One region of the Streptomyces mauvecolor genome, then DNA from elsewhere that is predicted to be linked to it. Evidence: riboswitches for the same ligand, from Rfam matches in the RefSeq annotation. Region 1 holds a riboswitch; the other holds the start of a gene.

What was found. Region 1 has a riboswitch for S-adenosylmethionine ahead of thrC (threonine synthase). Riboswitches for the same ligand answer to the same signal wherever they lie in the genome.
Region 2: another riboswitch for S-adenosylmethionine. It lies ahead of ABD346_RS05090 (aminotransferase class V-fold PLP-dependent enzyme); the one in region 1 lies ahead of thrC (threonine synthase).

What each region holds. Positions count from the first base shown of each region.
Region 1 is NZ_BAAASQ010000005.1:109,322-118,236, forward strand. Features, by position in the region: gene ABD346_RS05960 (extracellular solute-binding protein) at 1-463, shown strand, start outside; gene ABD346_RS05965 (DUF3263 domain-containing protein) at 641-871, shown strand; gene otsB (trehalose-phosphatase) at 939-1,781, shown strand; gene ABD346_RS05975 (alpha,alpha-trehalose-phosphate synthase (UDP-forming)) at 1,851-3,323, opposite strand; gene ABD346_RS05980 (glucosyl-3-phosphoglycerate synthase) at 3,398-4,345, opposite strand; SAM riboswitch class I at 4,482-4,641, shown strand; gene thrC (threonine synthase) at 4,659-5,957, shown strand; gene ABD346_RS05990 (MoaD/ThiS family protein) at 6,025-6,300, shown strand; gene ABD346_RS05995 (cold-shock protein) at 6,724-6,927, shown strand; gene groL (chaperonin GroEL) at 7,755-8,915, shown strand, end outside.
Region 2 is NZ_BAAASQ010000004.1:437,192-446,106, reverse strand. Features, by position in the region: gene ABD346_RS05125 (hypothetical protein) at 1-743, opposite strand, end outside; gene ABD346_RS05120 (C40 family peptidase) at 760-1,788, opposite strand; gene ABD346_RS05115 (C40 family peptidase) at 2,028-3,050, opposite strand; gene ABD346_RS05110 (NYN domain-containing protein) at 3,326-4,687, opposite strand; gene ABD346_RS05105 (hypothetical protein) at 4,733-4,987, opposite strand; gene ABD346_RS05100 (rhomboid family intramembrane serine protease) at 5,143-5,892, shown strand; gene ABD346_RS05095 (Lrp/AsnC family transcriptional regulator) at 5,889-6,170, shown strand; gene ABD346_RS05090 (aminotransferase class V-fold PLP-dependent enzyme) at 6,345-7,769, opposite strand; SAM riboswitch class IV at 8,017-8,134, opposite strand; gene trpD (anthranilate phosphoribosyltransferase) at 8,235-8,915, opposite strand, start outside.

The DNA of each region.
Region 1 (8,915 bases):
GCTCAACGGCCATCCCTCGCTGATGGAGCAGGCGAAGAAGAAGGGCATCAAGTTCGGCATGGTGCCGCTGCCCGGGCCGAGCGGCAAGGCCAAGGCGGCGATGGGCGTCGCCGACTGGATTATGGGCTTCAAGCAGGGCGGGCACCGGGCGCAGATCGGCAAGTTCCTGGACTTCACGTTCTCCGACCAGAACGTGCTGCAGTTCGCCGACCAGTACGACCTGCTGCCGTCCACGGTGTCGGCGTCCACGGCCATGGCGGCGGACGCCAAGCACAAGGACCTCAAGCCCTTCCTGGACGCCCTGCCGACGTCCGAGCTGCCCCCGGTCGGCAAGACGTCGTGGCCGAAGGTGAGCGAGACGGTGAAGAAGAAGATCGGTACGGCCGTGGCGCCGGGGGGTTCGCCGAAGGCGGTCCTCCAGGACATCGCGAAGGTGGCGATGGACGCGGAGAACGCGGAATAGTTCCGGGTTCCTTGGGGGTGCGCCCCAAACCCCGGGGGTTGGCCCGTGCCTCGGCATCGGCGGGCCCGGGGCTCCCGGGGCGGAGCCCCGGCGCACCCCGCCGAACCTGCACCCCGCCAGGCATCCGGCGCCCCGCCCCCGCGCCCCGCCCGCCCCGCCAGGGCTACCGTGGAGCGCATGGCAGATGACCTGGACGACCGCGCAAGGGCCGTGCTCCGGATGGAGGGCCGGGCCTGGCCCACCCCGGGGGCCAAGGAACGGGCCATCCGGGAGGAGCTCGGGGTTTCACCCACGCGCTACTACCAGCTCCTCAACGCCCTCCTGGACGACACCCGCGCCCTCGCCCACGCCCCCGTAACCGTCAACCGCCTGCGCCGAGCCAGGGACGAACAGCGCGACCGCCGCTGACCGCACGCGCCGTTGCGCCATACGTGCACCCACCCCCACCCGCCCGGACCCCGATAGGGTCGGCCGCATGGGAAGCCAACCGCCGCAACCCCTGCCGACCCCCGCCACCCAGCTCGGCCGCGACGGCCTCGCCGCGATCCTGACGCGCCCGGAGCACGCCGTCGTCGCGATCGACTTCGACGGCACGCTCGCCGAGATCGTCGCCGACCCCGAGCAGGCCCGGGCCCACCCCGACGCCGTACCCGCACTGGCCGCGCTGGCCCCGCACGTCGCATCCGTCGCAGTCGTCACCGGCCGGCCGGCCGGGGTCGCGGTCCGGTACGGGGGCTTCGCGGGCGTAGCGGGCCTGGAGCACCTCGTGGTCCTGGGCCACTACGGTGCCGAGCGCTGGGACGCGGTCACCGGCACCGTCCATACCCCCGCCCCCCACCCCGGCGTGGCCGCCGCCCGCGCGGAACTCCCCGGGGTCCTCGACGCGCACGGCGCCTGGCGCGGCACCTGGATCGAGGAGAAGGGCCAGGCCGTCGCGGTCCACACCCGCCGGGCCCAGGACCCCCAGGCCGCCTTCGACGCCCTCCGCACCCCCCTCGCCGACCTGGCCGCCCACCACGGCCTGGTCCTCGAACCCGGCCGCCTGGTACTGGAGTTGAGGCCCCCCGGCATGGACAAGGGGGTGGCGCTCTCCGCGTACATACGCGAGGTGGGCGCCGAGTCGGTCCTGTACGTGGGCGACGACCTGGGCGACCTCCCCGCGATCGCCGCCGTGGAGAAGCTCCGCTCGGACGGCATGCCGGGGTTGCTGGTGGCGGCGGACACGGTGATCGCGGAACTGGCGGAGAGAGCAGACCTGCTGCTGACCGGCCCCGCGTCGGTGACGACGTTCCTGCGAACCCTGGCCGCCCACATGTAGCCCCGGCCGGGGGTGGGCGACTCGGGCCGCCCGCCCCCGGGCGACGAGCAGGCGGGGAATCGCCCCCCCCTAGCCCCCCAACCCCTCCAACTGCCCCAGAAACCACCGCCGAGGCGGCACCGCGGTCCCCGCCGCGGCCAACCGCTTGGTCCGCTCGGCCCGCTCCTCCTCCGCCATGCTCAGCCCCGCGTGCAACGCGGCAGCCGTCCCCGTGATGTCGTACGGGTTCACGACGATCGCGTCCTCCCCGAGCTCCGCGACCGCCCCCGCCTCCCGCGACAGCACTAGCGCGCACCCCGAGTCGGACACCACCGGAACCTCCTTGGCGACGAGGTTCATGCCGTCCCGGACGGGGTTGACGAGGGCGACGTCCGCGAGCCGGTAAGCGGCGAGCGACCGGGCGAAGTCGTCCTGGACGTGAAGGACGACAGGAGTCCAACCCGGCACGCCGTAAACGGAGTTGATCTCGGCAGCCACCCTCCCCACCTCCTCCGTGTACTCCCGGTACACGGCCAGATCCTGCCGGGAGGGATACGCGAAGGCCACGTGCACGACCCGCTCCCGCCACTCCGGGTGCGTGTCCAGCAAATGCCGGTAAGCCAGCAGCCCCCGCACGATGTTCTTGGACAGCTCCGTGCGGTCGACCCGCACGATGGTCCGCCGGCCCTCCCCGATCTGCTCGCGCAGGGCGGCCATCCGCTCCTCGACATCGGCCTCGTGCGCCCGCCGCCGCAGGAAGTCGCCGTCCGCGCCGAGCGGATGCACGGCGAGGTCGGTCTCGCGAGCGGCCCGCTCCCCACCCGTCCCGTGCCGGAAGAAAACCCGTTCCTCCCCGCCGGGCGAGCCGACCCACTCGCCCTCGTCCGCCCCCAGCACCCCCGAAACCGACTCCGCGAACGCGGAGGCCCACCGCCAGGTGAGGAACCCCAGCCGGTCCGCCCCCAGCATTCCCCGCAGCAGCTGCCGCGCGATGTCGTCCGGCAGCATCCGGAAGTAGTCCACCGGCGCCCACGGCGTGTGCGAGAAGTGGGCGATGCGCAGATCGGGGCGGAGCGAGCGGAGCATCCCCGGCACAAGAGCGAGGTGGTAGTCCTGCACCAGGACGCGCGCCCCGTCCGCTGCCTCCACCGCGAGCGCCTCCGCGAAGGCGCGGTTGTACGCCTCGTACGACGCCCACTGCCGCCGGAACTCCGCGTCGAAGACCGGCTCAAGGGGTGTCTGGTACAGCATGTGCTGGACGAACCACAGCACCGAGTTCGCGATGCCGTTGTACGCGTCGGAGAAGACGGCCGGGTCGATGTCCAGCATCCGGACGCCCGTCTCACCCACGCCGCGCCGCACCGCCTCGCGGTCACCCTCGCCCAGCGCCGCGCACACCCACACCGACTCCACGTCGGAGCCGATCGCGCTCAATCCGGAGACGAGCCCGCCCCCGCCCCGCTTCGATTCGAGGGACCCGTCCTCCTTCAGCGCGTACGAGACGGGGCCGCGATTCGACGCGACGAGTACCTGGGCCCTGGGGGCGGCGTGCGCGGTGACCATGTTGCGGAACCTAGCCCGCCCCGCAACCCCTCAAACACGCGTACGCCCGCCCCCGGGAGCGGGATCCGGCCGTCCTACGCCGCCCGGTGCACCGCGTACTCCTCGATGTCCCGCATGGGCGGCCGCTCCTCGGTGTCCACGGCGTACGTGTGCGGCACGAAGCCGTGCTCACCGCGCTCGAACTGGGTCAGCTCGGGCCGTACGAGATGGCCCCGGGACAGCCTCAGCTGCGCGGTGCGGTAGATCGCGGCGGCCATCCGGCCGAGCGCCTGCCCGTCCTGGTGGCGGTGCTTGCGTACGCCCACGTCGACCTGCGCCAGCGCGTCGAGCCCCACCGTGTGCAGCGCGTCGACGAGCAGCGCGAGCTCCACCCCGTACCCGACGGGGAACGGCAGCCGTTCCAGGAGCGAGCGCCTGGCCGCGTACTCGCCGCCCAACGGCTGGACGATTCCGGCCAGTTGGGGCCAGTGGAGATTGAGCAGCGGCCTCGCCACCAGCTCGGTGACCCGACCCCCCTGGCCCGCTGTCCCGCCGAAGGGGCGGTCGTACATCGCCTTGACGAAGTCCACGTCCGGGTCGGTCAGGAGCGGCCCGACGATCCCGGAGACGAATCCCGCGTCGAAGTCCTTCAGGTCCGCGTCGATGAAGCACACGACGTCGCCGCTGGTCACGAGCAGCGAGCGCCACAGCACCTCGCCCTTGCCGGGCAGCGCGGGTATGCGGGGCAGGATCGCGTCCCGGTGGACGACCCGGGCGCCGGCCTTCGCCGCGACCTCGGCCGTACGGTCGCCGGACCCGGAGTCGATCACCACGAGCTCGTCGACCAGGGGCACCGCATCGGTCATCAGCTCGCGCCGGATCGCGGCCACGATGTCACCGACGGTGGCCTCCTCGTCGAGGGCGGGCAGCACGACACTGACGGTCGTACCCGTGCGCTGTTTCGCGGCCAGGATCCGCTCGACCGGCCGCTCCGTCGCGGACCAGGAACGCCTGCTCAGCCAGCGCTCCACCTCTTCCAGCACGGTTCCTGGCCTCCTCATGTGATCCATCTCGCGGTTCGGACGACTATCTCAACCGTCCCGGCCTTCGGTTACAGTCTTGAACAACGCGGATGACCGTCGCATGTCGGGGGTCGTCGTCACGCTGACAATCGAATACCGCTCATCCAGAGGGGCAGAGGGAAACGGCCCGTTGAAGCCCCGGCAACCCTCCAGTCGGTTCTCGTCGATCGTTTTCACCGATCCAAGACACGAGGCCACCGGCTAGGGAAGGTGCCAAATCCGTCTCATGGCGATGTTCGCCATGAGGAAGATGAGGAGAAAGGGCCTCCCCTCCATGTCTGCACAGACTGTCGAAAACCGTACCTCTGCCGGCCGTGCCGTTGATCTCGGTCCGGCGTCCGGGCTTTCCTGCCGCGAGTGCGGCCAGCGTTTCGAACTTGGCCCGATCTTCGCCTGTGAACTGTGTTTCGGACCGCTCGAAGTGGCTTATGACCTGCCGCTCGGCGACCCCGAGGCGCTGCGCAAGCAGATCGAGGCGGGTCCCGAGAACATCTGGCGTTACGCGCCGCTGCTGCCCGTCCCCGCCGACGTGGCCGACAAGCCGAACCTGAACCCGGGCTTCACCAAGCTCGTCAAGGCCGAGAACCTGGCGCGCGAGCTGGGCGTCGAGCCCGGCAAGCTGTTCGTCAAGGACGATTCCGGCAACCCGACGCACTCCTTCAAGGACCGCGTCGTGGCGCAGGCCCTGGAGGCCGCGCGCGCCTTCGGCTTCACCACGCTCTCCTGCTCCTCCACCGGAAACCTGGCGGGCGCGGTCGGCGCCGCCGCCGCGCGGGCCGGCTTCCGCTCCTGCGTGTTCATCCCGCACGACCTGGAGCAGGGCAAGGTCGTCATGGCCGCGGTGTACGGCGGCGAGCTCGTCGGCATCGAGGGCAACTACGACGACGTGAACCGCTTCTGCTCCGAGCTCATCGGCGACCCGCTGGGCGAGGGCTGGGGCTTCGTCAACGTCAACCTGCGGCCGTACTACGGCGAGGGTTCCAAGACGCTGGCGTACGAGATCTGCGAGCAGCTCGGCTGGCAGCTGCCGGACCAGCTGGTCATCCCGATCGCCTCGGGCTCCCAGCTCACGAAGATCGACAAGGGCCTCCAGGAGCTCATCAAGCTCGGCCTCGTCGAGGACAAGCCGTACAAGATCTTCGGCGCGCAGGCCGAGGGCTGCTCCCCGGTGTCGACCGCCTTCAAGGCCGGTCACGACGTCGTACGCCCCCAGAAGCCGGACACCATCGCCAAGTCGCTCGCGATCGGCAACCCGGCGGACGGTCCGTACGTCCTGGACATCGCGCGCCGCACCGGCGGCGCGGTGGAGGACGTGAACGACGAGCAGATCGTCGACGCGATCAAGCTCCTCGCCCGGACCGAGGGCATCTTCGCGGAGACCGCGGGCGGCGTGACGGTCGGCGTCACCAAGAAGCTCATCGAGGCCGGTCTGATCGACCCGTCGCTCACCACGGTCGTGCTCAACACCGGTGACGGGCTCAAGACCCTGGACGCGGTGGCCGCCACGTCCCAGGCGACCGCGACCATCCGCCCGAGCCTGGACGCCTTCCGCGAAGCCGGCCTCGCCCACTGAGGCGCTGCCGCACGGGAGCCTCGCCCACTGAGCCACCGCCGACCTGAACGACTAGGAGCACCGAACCATGAGCGTGAACGTCCGCATCCCCACGATTCTCCGCACCTACACCGGCGGCCAGGCCGAGGTCGCCGCCGAGGGCGCCACCCTCGCCGAGGTCATCGCCGACCTGGAGAAGAACCACACCGGCATCGCCGCGCGCGTCCTGGACGACCAGGGCAAGCTGCGCCGCTTCGTCAACGTGTACGTCAACGACGACGACGTGCGCTTCGAGCAGGGCCTCCAGACGGCCACCCCGGAAGGCGCGGGCGTCTCGATCATTCCCGCGGTGGCGGGCGGCTGACGGACGGATCGTTCGCCTTCGCCCGTACCCAGAGCTGAACTTTGAGTTGCCCCCTCCGCGCAAGAAGCGGAGGGGGCAATTCAGCATGGTTGAGCGGGGTACAGTTGGGGAAGCGCCTTCGCTTCGAGTGCCAAGTGCATATGAGAACGCGACAACATGAGGTCAAAGTGTGTGTGTCCTTTGTTCCTTAAGTGCGCTTTGCCCGGCCCGACTTGCCCCGGAATGTTGAATTCACGGCATTCCGCTCTCGGCGGGTGCCCGGAATTCTCGTCCGATTGACCTGTTGCAGAGGGCAGTTGGGCAGATACATTCAGCCGCGGTCGACGCGTTCCGGCGCACACCCTCTCCTGTCGGAGGGTGGAGGTCTGACCCGGGTCCGCGAAGTGTGGTCCCGTGCAAGGGCCAGTAATAGGGGAGTTAGGCATGGCTCAGGGCACCGTCAAGTGGTTCAACGCGGAGAAGGGGTACGGCTTCATCGCGGTCGACGGTGGTGCGGATGTTTTCGTCCACTACAGCGCGATCCAGATGGACGGTTACCGCACCCTTGAAGAAGGTCAGCGAGTCGAGTTCGAGATCTCGCAGGGCCAGAAGGGTCCGCAGGCGGACATGGTCAAGCTCGCCGTCTGATCTCGGCGCGATCGGCCACCGACGCACTCACGCATGAAGGGGGCTGCCCAAAAGGGTGGCCCCCTTCACGCGTTCCTAAGCCCTCCCATGCACCGGGGCTCGGCCCCGGACCCCGTTCACGCCGGAGGCCGTTCCCCCTCTCCCTCAAGGCCTTAAGGGCAAGGGGGAACCCCTGTGACGGGCTGGAATTGCCCCCTGCCGGGGCCGCCCCTGCGAGAGGCAACGCTGCTGGGGGCGCGGGGAACGGCGCGCCCAGCCACGTACGACCCGCGGTGGAGATCGGGTTTGAGGGGCGCGGGGAACTGCGCGAGCACTACGCACGGCCTGCACGTCGAGGGGGGTTTAGGGGCGCGGGGAACTGCGCGAGCAACCACGTACGACCCGCGGTGGAGATCGGGTTTGAGGGGCGCGGGGAACTGCGCGAGCAATACCCACGGTCCGCAGGCCGAAAACGGGGTCAGGGGCGCGGGTCTGCGACATTCGCGGGCTCCGCCGCGTGGGCGCGGCAAGCCACGCACGGCCCGCGGACGAAACGGACAGCCTCCGCAGGAGCCGGGGTGTGGGGGCGGAGCCCCCGCCGCCCCCGGGAGACCGGGCGGCACCGGTAAGTGGAGGCGCCCGGTTCAAGAGACTCGCTTGCACTCGCAGGTGCCGAGTGCTAATCATTGGGCTTAGCACTCTCCCAGTGAGAGTGACAGAACTTGGATCGGGTCAGTGAGGCCCGCAGCCCGCGTGGGGCAAGGAACCACAAGGGCCGCAGGCCGTCCGTCGCGGGCGCCGGCGCGATCCACGAAGAACGCCACCCCTGTCCGGGAGGACCACTTCACATGGCCAAGATCATCGCGTTCGACGAGGAGGCACGGCGCGGTCTCGAGCGCGGGATGAACCAGCTCGCCGACGCCGTCAAGGTCACCCTCGGCCCCAAGGGCCGCAACGTCGTCCTCGAGAAGAAGTGGGGCGCCCCCACGATCACCAACGATGGTGTTTCCATCGCCAAGGAGATCGAGCTCGAGGACCCGTACGAGAAGATCGGCGCCGAGCTGGTCAAGGAAGTCGCCAAGAAGACGGACGACGTCGCCGGTGACGGTACGACCACCGCGACCGTCCTGGCCCAGGCCCTGGTGCGCGAGGGTCTGCGCAACGTGGCCGCCGGCGCCAATCCGATGGCCCTGAAGCGCGGCATCGAGAAGGCCGTCGAGGCCGTCTCCGCCGCCCTCCTGGAGCAGGCGAAGGATGTCGAGACCAAGGAGCAGATCGCTTCGACGGCCTCCATCTCCGCCGCCGACACCCAGATCGGCGAGCTCATCGCCGAGGCCATGGACAAGGTCGGCAAGGAAGGCGTCATCACCGTCGAGGAGTCGCAGACCTTCGGTCTTGAGCTTGAGCTCACCGAGGGCATGCGCTTCGACAAGGGCTACATCTCGGCGTACTTCGCGACCGACATGGAGCGCATGGAGGCGGCCCTGGATGACCCGTACATCCTGATCGTCAACTCCAAGATCTCCTCCGTGAAGGACCTGCTCCCGCTCCTGGAGAAGGTCATGCAGTCGGGCAAGCCGCTGCTGATCATCGCCGAGGACGTCGAGGGCGAGGCCCTGTCGACCCTGGTCGTCAACAAGATCCGTGGCACCTTCAAGTCCGTCGCCGTCAAGGCCCCGGGCTTCGGTGACCGCCGCAAGGCCATGCTCGGTGACATCGCCATCCTCACGGGCGGCACGGTCATCTCCGAGGAGGTCGGCCTCAAGCTGGAGAACGCCGGTCTCGACCTGCTCGGCCGCGCCCGCAAGGTCGTCATCACCAAGGACGAGACGACGATCGTCGACGGTGCCGGTGACAGCGACCAGGTCCAGGGCCGCGTCAACCAGATCCGCGCCGAGATCGAGAACAGCGACTCGGACTACGACCGCGAGAAGCTCCAGGAGCGCCTCGCCAAGCTCGCCGGCGGCGTGGCCGTCATCAAGGCGGGCGCGGCCACCGAGGTCGAGCTC
Region 2 (8,915 bases), on a different contig from region 1:
TCCGCCGGGGCCGCCGCCGCGCCGCCCGCCTCTCCGGTGGTCACCGCCGCGATGCCCCGGTAGGAGGCGGCCGGCGCACCGAGCAGCGCGGCCATGCCGTCGAGGGAGGAGGGCACGAGGACGACGACCCGGCCTGCCCACTTCCCCGGCCACGCGGCCGAGACCGCCGGTACCGCCGCGTCCTCCGCGGCCGCGATCCCGTCCAGCTTCGCCCGGTCCTGGCCGACCCCGAGGATCAGGCTGTGGGTGCCGCGTACGGCCACGACCGGGCCCTGCTGCCACAGCAGCTGGGCGGCGCCCTGGGCGGGCCGGTCGTCGGTGACGTACCAGCCGCCGCCGCGCCGGTCGAGGGTCAGGGTGCGGGCGGCCGTCACGGGGGCGCTGTCGTAGCCCTCGATCCGGTAGCGCAGATCCACCTTGGCGGTCGCCGTCGCGCCGTGCCGGTCCACGCCGGTGACCTTGTACGCCCAGGAGCTGAGCGGCACCTGCGCGAGGTTGCCGAGCTCGGTGCGCTGGGCCACCCGCAAGCCCGTGGCGGCGGGGTCGACGGCGGCCAGATAACCGGCCTCGTCGTGTTTCAGGACCGCGGCGGCGCGCCGGTCGAGGACCTGCTGCACCTGGCTCGCCGTGGCGTCGGGGGCCGAGCCGGGCGCCGAGCAGCCGACCACGAGCAGCAGCGCGGTGAGCGCGCAACCCGCCGCCCGCCCGCGCCACACCCCTCGACCACGCCCATGACCTGCCACGCCGCCGATCGTACGGTCAGACGCGCGTCACGGAGGAAATGGGCATCATCCCCACGGGGTCGTAGCGCACCGGCGCCCCCGGATACGGAGCGTGCACGACCTGGCCGTTCCCCATGTACATGGCGATGTGGCTGGCGTCGTGCCGGTACGTGATCAGGTCGCCCGGCTTCGCCTCGGAGAGCGGCACCTGATGGCCGGCGTACCGCTGCTCCTGCGAGGTGCGCGGCAGGCCGAGCCCGGCCTGGGCGTACGACCACTGCATCAGGCCCGAACAGTCGAACCCGGCGGGCCCGCTGGAGCCCCAGATGTACGGCTTGCCGATCGCCGCGCGGGCCGCCATCACGGCCGCCGCGGCCCGCGCGGAGGCGGGCGCCGAGTCGGAGAGCGCGGGCAGTTGGGCGCGTCCCGAGCGTGAGGCGCGGTCGAAGGCGGCCCGCTCGTCGGTGGGCATCGCGTTGAGCGTCCGGCGCGCCTCGGCCAGCTTCGACTCCACGGTCCGCTTGTGCCGGGCCACCTCGGTGCGGCTGCGCTCCAGCTCGGCGAGTTTGCGGCCGGCCTCGGCGCGCTGCTGGGACAGGCGCCGCTGCTCGCGCTGGAGGTCCTGGAGCGCGCTGGTCTGACGCTCGCTCAGCCGGTCGAGGGCGGCGGCCCGGTCGAGATACGTGGCCGGGTTCGAGGACAGGAGCAGGGCGATCGCGGGGTCGATGCCGCCCTGGCGGTACTGCGCCCCGGCGATCGCGCCGAGCGCGCCCCGCATGCGGTTGATCCTGTCCTGGCCGCGCGCGACGCCGTCCTGCGCCTGCTTGACCTGCTCACGCAGCTCCCGCGTGTGCGCGTCGGCCTTGTCGTACTGCTCGGTGGCCTGCTCGGCCTCCTCGAAGAGGCGGTCCACCTTGGCCTGTCCCGAGGAGGCCGGCCCGTGCGGGTCGGCGCTCGCCGCGGGTGCCGCGAGGGCTGCGGCGGCGGTCGCCGCCGCGGCCGAAAGGACGGTGACGCGCGCGCTCTGGGTCAGGCCCGACTGCGAAGGCCGGCGATGGGACGCCACGTATGCCGCACTCCCTTGCACTGCGTGCGGCCCCTGCCGCCCGGGCGGGCGGCGAGTCACCGGGGAAACCGCACGCCGGACAGTAACCGGGCGCACACCGGGCGGCCAACGACCCCGCCGCCTACGCAAAGTGACGCCCCACCGGAGAGCACAGGTCACCGGCGGGGCGTGGCGTCAGCGCGAGTTGCCGCAATTCGCCCGTTTGGGCGGCATCGGCGGCTGACGGAGGGGAAGGCGGGTCAGCCGATGCGCACACCGAACTGGAACGGCATGTTGTCCATCGACTCGTAGCGCACGACCGTGCCGGTCCTCGGCGCGTGCAGCACCATGCCGTTGCCGGCGTACAGGCCGATGTGGTGCAGGTCGCCGAAGAAGAGCACCAGGTCGCCGGGCTTGAGGTCGCCGCGGCCGATCCGGGTGCCCGCGTTGGCCTGCTCCTGCGAGGTACGCGGCAGGTGGACGCCGGCCTGGGCGTAGGCGTAGCCCGTCAGGCCCGAGCAGTCGAAGGTCGCCATGCCGGTCGCGCCGTAGCTGTACGGCTTGCCGAGCTGGGTCTGGGCCGCGGCGAGGGCGGCACCGCCGACACCCGAGGCGGGCACGTTGCCGAGGTTCGGGCGCTCGTTGGAGCGGTTGGCGCGCGCGTCGTCGGCGGCGAGCGCCTGCTTCTCCTGCGCGGTCAGGGAGTTGAGCAGGGTCTGCGCGTCGCCGAGCTTGCCCTGGACTTCCTTCTTCTTGTCGTCGAGCACCTTGCGGGTGTCGGCGAGGTCCTTCAGCTTGCCCTCGGCCTCCTTGCGCTCCTGCGCGAGGGTGCGCTGCTTGCCCTGGATCTTCTGCAGCGCCTCGGTCTGAGTGGCGCTCAGCTGGTCGAGGGAGGAGGCCTTGTCCAGGAAGTCGTCCGGGTTGGAGGAGAGGAAGAGCGCGAGCGAGGGGTCGATGCCGCCGGAGCGGTACTGGGCCGAGGCCATCGAACCGAGGCCGCTGCGCAGGGTGTTGAGCTCCTGCTGACCGCGGGCGACCTTGTCCTGGATCTGGCCGATCTCCTTCTCCAGGGCGGCCTGCTTCTCCTTGGCGCCATTGGCCGCCTCGGTCGCCTGCTCGGCCTCGTCGTAGAGCTTGTCGACCTTGCTCTTGACCTCGTCCTTGGAGGGCTTCGGGTCCGCCTGGGCAGCCTGCGAAGTAAGGGCGACGACTGCGGCCGCGGTCGCGCTGAGCACGGTCACACGGGTGCGGCTCGCGGGCTTGGGACGACGGTGGGACCCCACGAAGGCGAGCTCCTTCTTCCTCAGCCGCCGAACAGGGCACACTCGGCGGGACCTTCACGGTCACCCCGGGACGAGTGATCAACGCGTGAAGGTACGAGGCCCGACCCTAGTGACCTTCCTGTGATCAGTTCAAATCCTGATAGGAAAAAACTCCGGGGCCCAGATGATTCTTTACTGTCACCCCACGCGCAGTAGTTGGCACTTGACGGAGCGCTGGTCGGCGATCACCCGAATTCGGGCATTGAACACAGGAGTTGCCAAACGCCCTGAATGCGTCAGACGCGTGAAAGACGCTTCAGGAGCAGCAGCGAGGCGACCGGGCGGGCGCCCGCCTTCGCGACGCCGTCCGCCACTTCCTTGTCCGTCGAGACGACCACCACGGGCCGCCCGGACGGCTCGGCCCGCACCAGCTGACGGATCAGCTCGTCGGCGGTCACCCCGGGCTTCGAGAACAGGACCCGCACGCCCCTGGGCGGCGCGAGCAGCACCGGGGCCGCGAGTTCCGCACCGTCGAAGACACACGTGACCTCGGCGCCCGTCTGCGCGGCGAGCACGGACAGGCCGCCGAGCAGCCTGAGGCGCTGCTTCTCCAACGGCATCGTCGGATAGCCCGTCTTGGTCACGTTGTAGCCGTCCACGACCAGGTGCACCTGGGGCAGCCCGAGCAGCTGGTCGAGCAGCGCCGGGTCGGTCTCCGACAGGGCCCGGGCCGCGATGTCCTTGGGCGTCATGTTGCCCGGCGCGACCGCGTCCACGGTGTCGGCGGGACGTACGGATGCGGGCGGCAGGGCCAGTTCGCGGCGCAGGCCCTGGGCGCCCTCCAGGACGGTGTCGAGCAGCAGCCGCAGCCGCATGTCCTCCACCGAGCGCCCCTCGCGGACCGCGCGCCGGCTCGCCTCAAGTCCCGCCTCGGCCTCGCCGAGCCGCGTCTTGAGGCGCCGGGTCTCGCTCTCGGCCGCGGCCACCTGGGCGGCCGCCTCGGACTTGATGCCGTCGATCTCGGAGGTGGTCCGGCGCAGCGCCGCCTCGCCGCGCTTCACATCGCTCTGGGCGCTGCGCAGCTTGCGCTGGAGCGTTTCGGCTTCCTTGCGGGCGGCGAGCAGTTCGAGACGCAGCGCCTCGTTCTCGGACTTGACCAGGGCGCGGGCCTCGGCGAGTTCCTCACGCAGCCGCTCCAGTTCGCGCCTGCCCTCCTCGTCGGCCCGCTCGGCGAACGCCCGCTGGGCCTCCTCGCCGGCCGCCGCGACCAGCTTCACCCAGCCGGTGGGGCGCAGCACATAGGCGGCGGCCGCCACGTCCACGGGGTCGGCGGCCGCGGGCGGCGATCCGGCCTCGACGGCGCCGGCGAGCTCGGGCTGCGCCTCCTTGAGCCGCTCGCCGATCCGCTGGCGGAAGACGGGGTCGCTCTCCAGCGCGGCGGCCATCGCGTTGCCCGCGAACTTGGCGCGCCGGGTCGGGGTGAAACGGGCGTACTGCCGCAATTGTCCCGGCAGTTCGGTAACGGTCAGGCCGCCGAACGCCTCCGAGACGAAGGCGACGACCCGGCGCCGCACCCCTTCGGGCAGCGGGCGGTCGAGCACCTCGGCGGGGCCGTCACCGGCCGCAGCGGCCGGGTCGGCACCGCTTGCATGCTCCACAATCCGTCACCCCAACTGTCATCCGTACCGCTCGGGAGGCCGCCCTCAGGAGGCGGTCGCGGCGTCGGTACCCGGCCGGTCCACTAGCTCGATCTGGTCCACCGCGTTGCACCAGCGGCAGCGGACCGACTCGATGGTCTCACTGACCACCTCGCGTTCTTCCACCTTGGGCTCTCCGGCGAGGTCCAGGTGGACGTACTCGATCACTTTCGACGAGCGGGTGACATCGAAACGGGTGAGGTTTCCGCAGAGCGTGCAGCGCCACCGGGTCTCGGTGGTCGGCTGGGGAACGGTGGTCATGTGGTGCCGCCCTCTTTTCCACTTCCATGGTCCAGGATCTCGCGGTGCGCCGTCGAACTGCGGGAGTACTGCCCGCAACCCTACGGCCTACCCGTCGCCGCCCGGCACGGCGAGGCGCTCTGTACCGAAAGCTCCCTTTAGGCCATTCTCTCCCCATGATCAAGCGGCGGGGAGCGGCGATCCTCAAGAGCGCGGTGCACGGCCCGGCCATGACATACGGCCTGATCACCGCCTGCTGCCTGCTCTTCGTCATCGGCCCGGTCTCGGGCCTCAACACGGGGTACGGAACCGGTGACGCGATCCTGAGCGCGCAGAGCGACTACTTCACCCGCTGGGGCGTCATCCCGGAAGAGCTGACGGCGGGGCGGCCGCACACCCTGCTCACCCCGCTCACCGCCCTGTTCGTGCACGGCAGCTGGCTGCACCTGCTCGGCAACATGCTGTTCCTGTACGTCTTCGGCGCGATGGCCGAGGAAGGGATGGGCCGGCTGGAGTTCGCCCTGTTCTACCTGGCGGCCGGCTATCTGGCACTGCTCGGGTACGCGGCGGCGCACGCGGATTCGGACCAGACCCTGGTGGGGGCGTCCGGGGCCATCTCGGCCGTGCTCGGCGCCTTCCTCCGCCTGTTCCCCAGAGCCAGGGTGACCAGCATCTTCCCGTTCCTGCTGTTCCTGCCGCTGCGCTTCCCCGCGTGGATGGTGCTCGTCTTCTGGTTCGCCCTGCAGTGGCTGGCGATCCGGAGCGCGCCGCCGGGGCCCGGGGTGGCCTACCTCGCCCATCTCATCGGCTTCGGCCTCGGCTTCCTCTACGCGTGGGCCCGTTTCCGCGGGGCGGATAGAGTGAAACGCCGAAAGCCCGTGAAGCCCGCGGGTCCGGCCGCCACCGAGGGAGAAAGCCAGCCGTGATCACCGCGATCGTGCTCATCAAGACCAGCGTGGACCGGATTCCCGAGATCGCGGAGTCCATCGCGGCGCTCGACAGCGTCAGCGAGGTGTACTCGGTGACGGGTACGTACGACTTGATCGCGCTGGTCAGGGTGGCCCGCCACGACGACCTGGCGGACATCATCCCCGGCAGCATCAGCAAGATTCCCGGTGTCGAGGGCACGGATACGCATGTCGCGTTCCGCACGTACTCCCAGCACGACCTGGAAGCGGCCTTCGCGATCGGCCTGGATTCCTAGAGCCCCCTTTGCTCGGAGGCTGCGCCCCCGCGCCCCTGGCAGGGTGCGATACGGGCATACCCAGCCCGTCCGGCGTTCGAGGACGAGCGCCCTCGAGGCGCGAACGGGGTCCGGGGCGGAGCCCCGGGAGGTTCCGGGGGCGAGAGCCCCCGGAAAGGCGTGGCCCGGCGGGGTTCACACCGCCGGGACGCAGCGCCCCGACTCCGTGCGGTACTGCCACTTCGCACCCTGGGTGACCAGCTCCCGCACAGCCGCTACGAAGCGGTCGACGTGCTCGTCCGGGGTGCCCGCCCCGAAGCTGACCCGGATCGCGTTCAGAGTGGGGGTCCCCCCGGACGAAGTCTGGGGGAGCTGGCCCGGCTCCGCCTCGGGCGCCCCGCACTCGCCCGGGTCCTGCGGGTCGCTGCCGAGCAGCGTGCGCACCAGCGGGTGGGCGCAGAAGAGGCCGTCGCGCACCCCGATGCCGTACTCCGCGGACAGCGCCGCCGCGAAGTGCGAGCTGTTCCAGCCGTCGACGACGAACGAGATGACGCCGACCCGGGGCGCGTCGTCGCCGAAGAGCGAAAGGACCCGGACCTCGGGCACCTCCGCCAGGCCGGCCCGCACCTTCGCGACGAGGTGCCGCTCCCGCTCGACCAGCGAGTCGAAGCCCGCCTCGGTCAGCGCCTTGCAGGCGGAGGCGATGGAGTAGACGCCGATGACGTTGGGCGACCCGGCCTCGTGGCGGGCGGCCGTGGTGTGCCACTCGACGTCCACGCCGCCGTCGGCGCGCCGCGCGACCTTCTTGGAGGCACCGCCACCGGCCAGATACGGCTCGGACTCCTGGAGCCAGTCCGCACGCCCGGCGAGCACGCCCGAGCCGAACGGCGCGTACAGCTTGTGCCCGGAGAAGGCGATCCAGTCGACGTCCAACTCCCGTACCGAGACGGGGTGATGGGGCGCGAGCTGGGCGGCGTCGAGGACGATGCGGGCGCCGTGGGCGTGCGCGGCGGCGGCGAGTTCCTTCACCGGCCACAGCTCACCCGTGACGTTGGACGCGCCGGTGACACAGACGAGCGCGGGGCCGTAGGGGTCGCGGTCGGCGAGCGCGCGCTCCAGGGTCTCGACGGCCTGCTGCGGGGTACGCGGCGCGTTCAGGTACGTCACGCGGGCGTCGCGCCACGGCAGCAGCGAGGCGTGGTGCTCGGTCTCGAAGACGAAGACCTCGCAGCCGGCCGGGACCACCTGGGCGAGCAGGTTCAGCGAGTCCGTCGTGGAGCGGGTGAAGACGACCTGGTCGCCGGGGCGGCAGTCGAGGAATTCGGCCACCGTGACGCGGCTGTTCTCGAACAGGTCGGTGGAGAGCTGCGAGAGGTAGCCGGCCCCGCGGTGCACGCTGCCGTAGTAGGGGGCGTACGCGGCGACGTCGTCCCAGACCCGCTGGAGGGCGGGCGCGCTCGCCGCGTAGTCGAGGGCGGCGTACGTCACCTCGCCGCCGGTGACCAGCGGCACGGTGACATCGCGGCCGAGCACCGGAAGCGGCGCAGCACAGCAGGGGTCGGCGGACTCGGCGGCGGCAGAAGCGGTGGCGGTCGCGGTGGCGGCAGGGCGTGCGGACATGGCGGTATCTCCCGGCAGGAAAAGGCGAGTTGGCTTCGGATCCCGGGTACGGCGGCGCGACCCTGCATCGAGCGAGAGGGTTCGACTGCCTTGCCGTGTACGGGTGTCGACCTCGAACACGCAGCCCGAAGAAGGGTGCGCGGAGGGTGTGAAGAAGGGGCGGTACGCCCTATCGCATTCGCTTGCTCACGAGACTGCTCCCTTGAGGACCAGGACCCCAGGGCTGTGACATCACGCGATGTCCAGGGGTCCGCGCTTGCCGTAGGCCTTGCTGCCTACGACCTGGTCTTCACCCGGGGCACCCCGCCACGGACGGAGGGTTGCCGGACAGCGAGCCGGGGCCTAAATCGCTGTCACTCATGACCTTGAACAGCATCCTGCCACACGTCCCGGCGTGTGCAAGGCACAGTCCGCGATCTGGACTGCGCCTTGCGTCACATCGGGTACGAGCACATCCGGTGCGGGCTACGCGTTGCTGGCCGCGACCCACCGCTCCAGGGCGCGCCGGGCCGACCCCGAGTCGATGGCCTCGGCGGCCCGGGCCATCGCGGCGCCGAGCTGCCCGGCGAGCGGCCCCTCCCCCGGTTCGAGGGCGACCAGGGCAGCCGCCGAGTTGAGCAGCACCGCGTCCCGCACCGGCCCGCGCTCGCCGGCGAGCAGACGCCGGGCGACATCGGCGTTGTACGAGGAGTCCGCACCGCGCAGTGCCTCGATGGGCACGATCTCGATGCCGACGTCCCGCGGGTCGAAGCTCTCCTCGCGGACCCGGCCGTCGCGCACCACCCACACCCGGGACGTGCCGGTGGTGGTCAGCTCGTCGAGGCCGTCGTCGCCCCGGAAGACCAGCGCGGAGGAGCCCCGTTCGGCGAGCACGCCCGCCACGATGGGCGCCATCCGCGCGTCCGCCACCCCGGTCGCCTGCGCCCGTACCCGCGCGGGGTTGGTCAGCGGGCCGAGGAAGTTGAACGTCGTGCGGATGCCCATCTCGCGGCGGGCCGCGGCGACGTAGCGCAGCGCCGGGTGGAACTTCACGGCGAAGCAGAACGTGATACCGGCCTCCTCGGCGACCTCGACGACCCGCTGCGGGGTGAGGTCGAGGTTGACGCCGAGCTTCTCCAGTACGTCGGAGGCGCCGCTGGCCGAGGA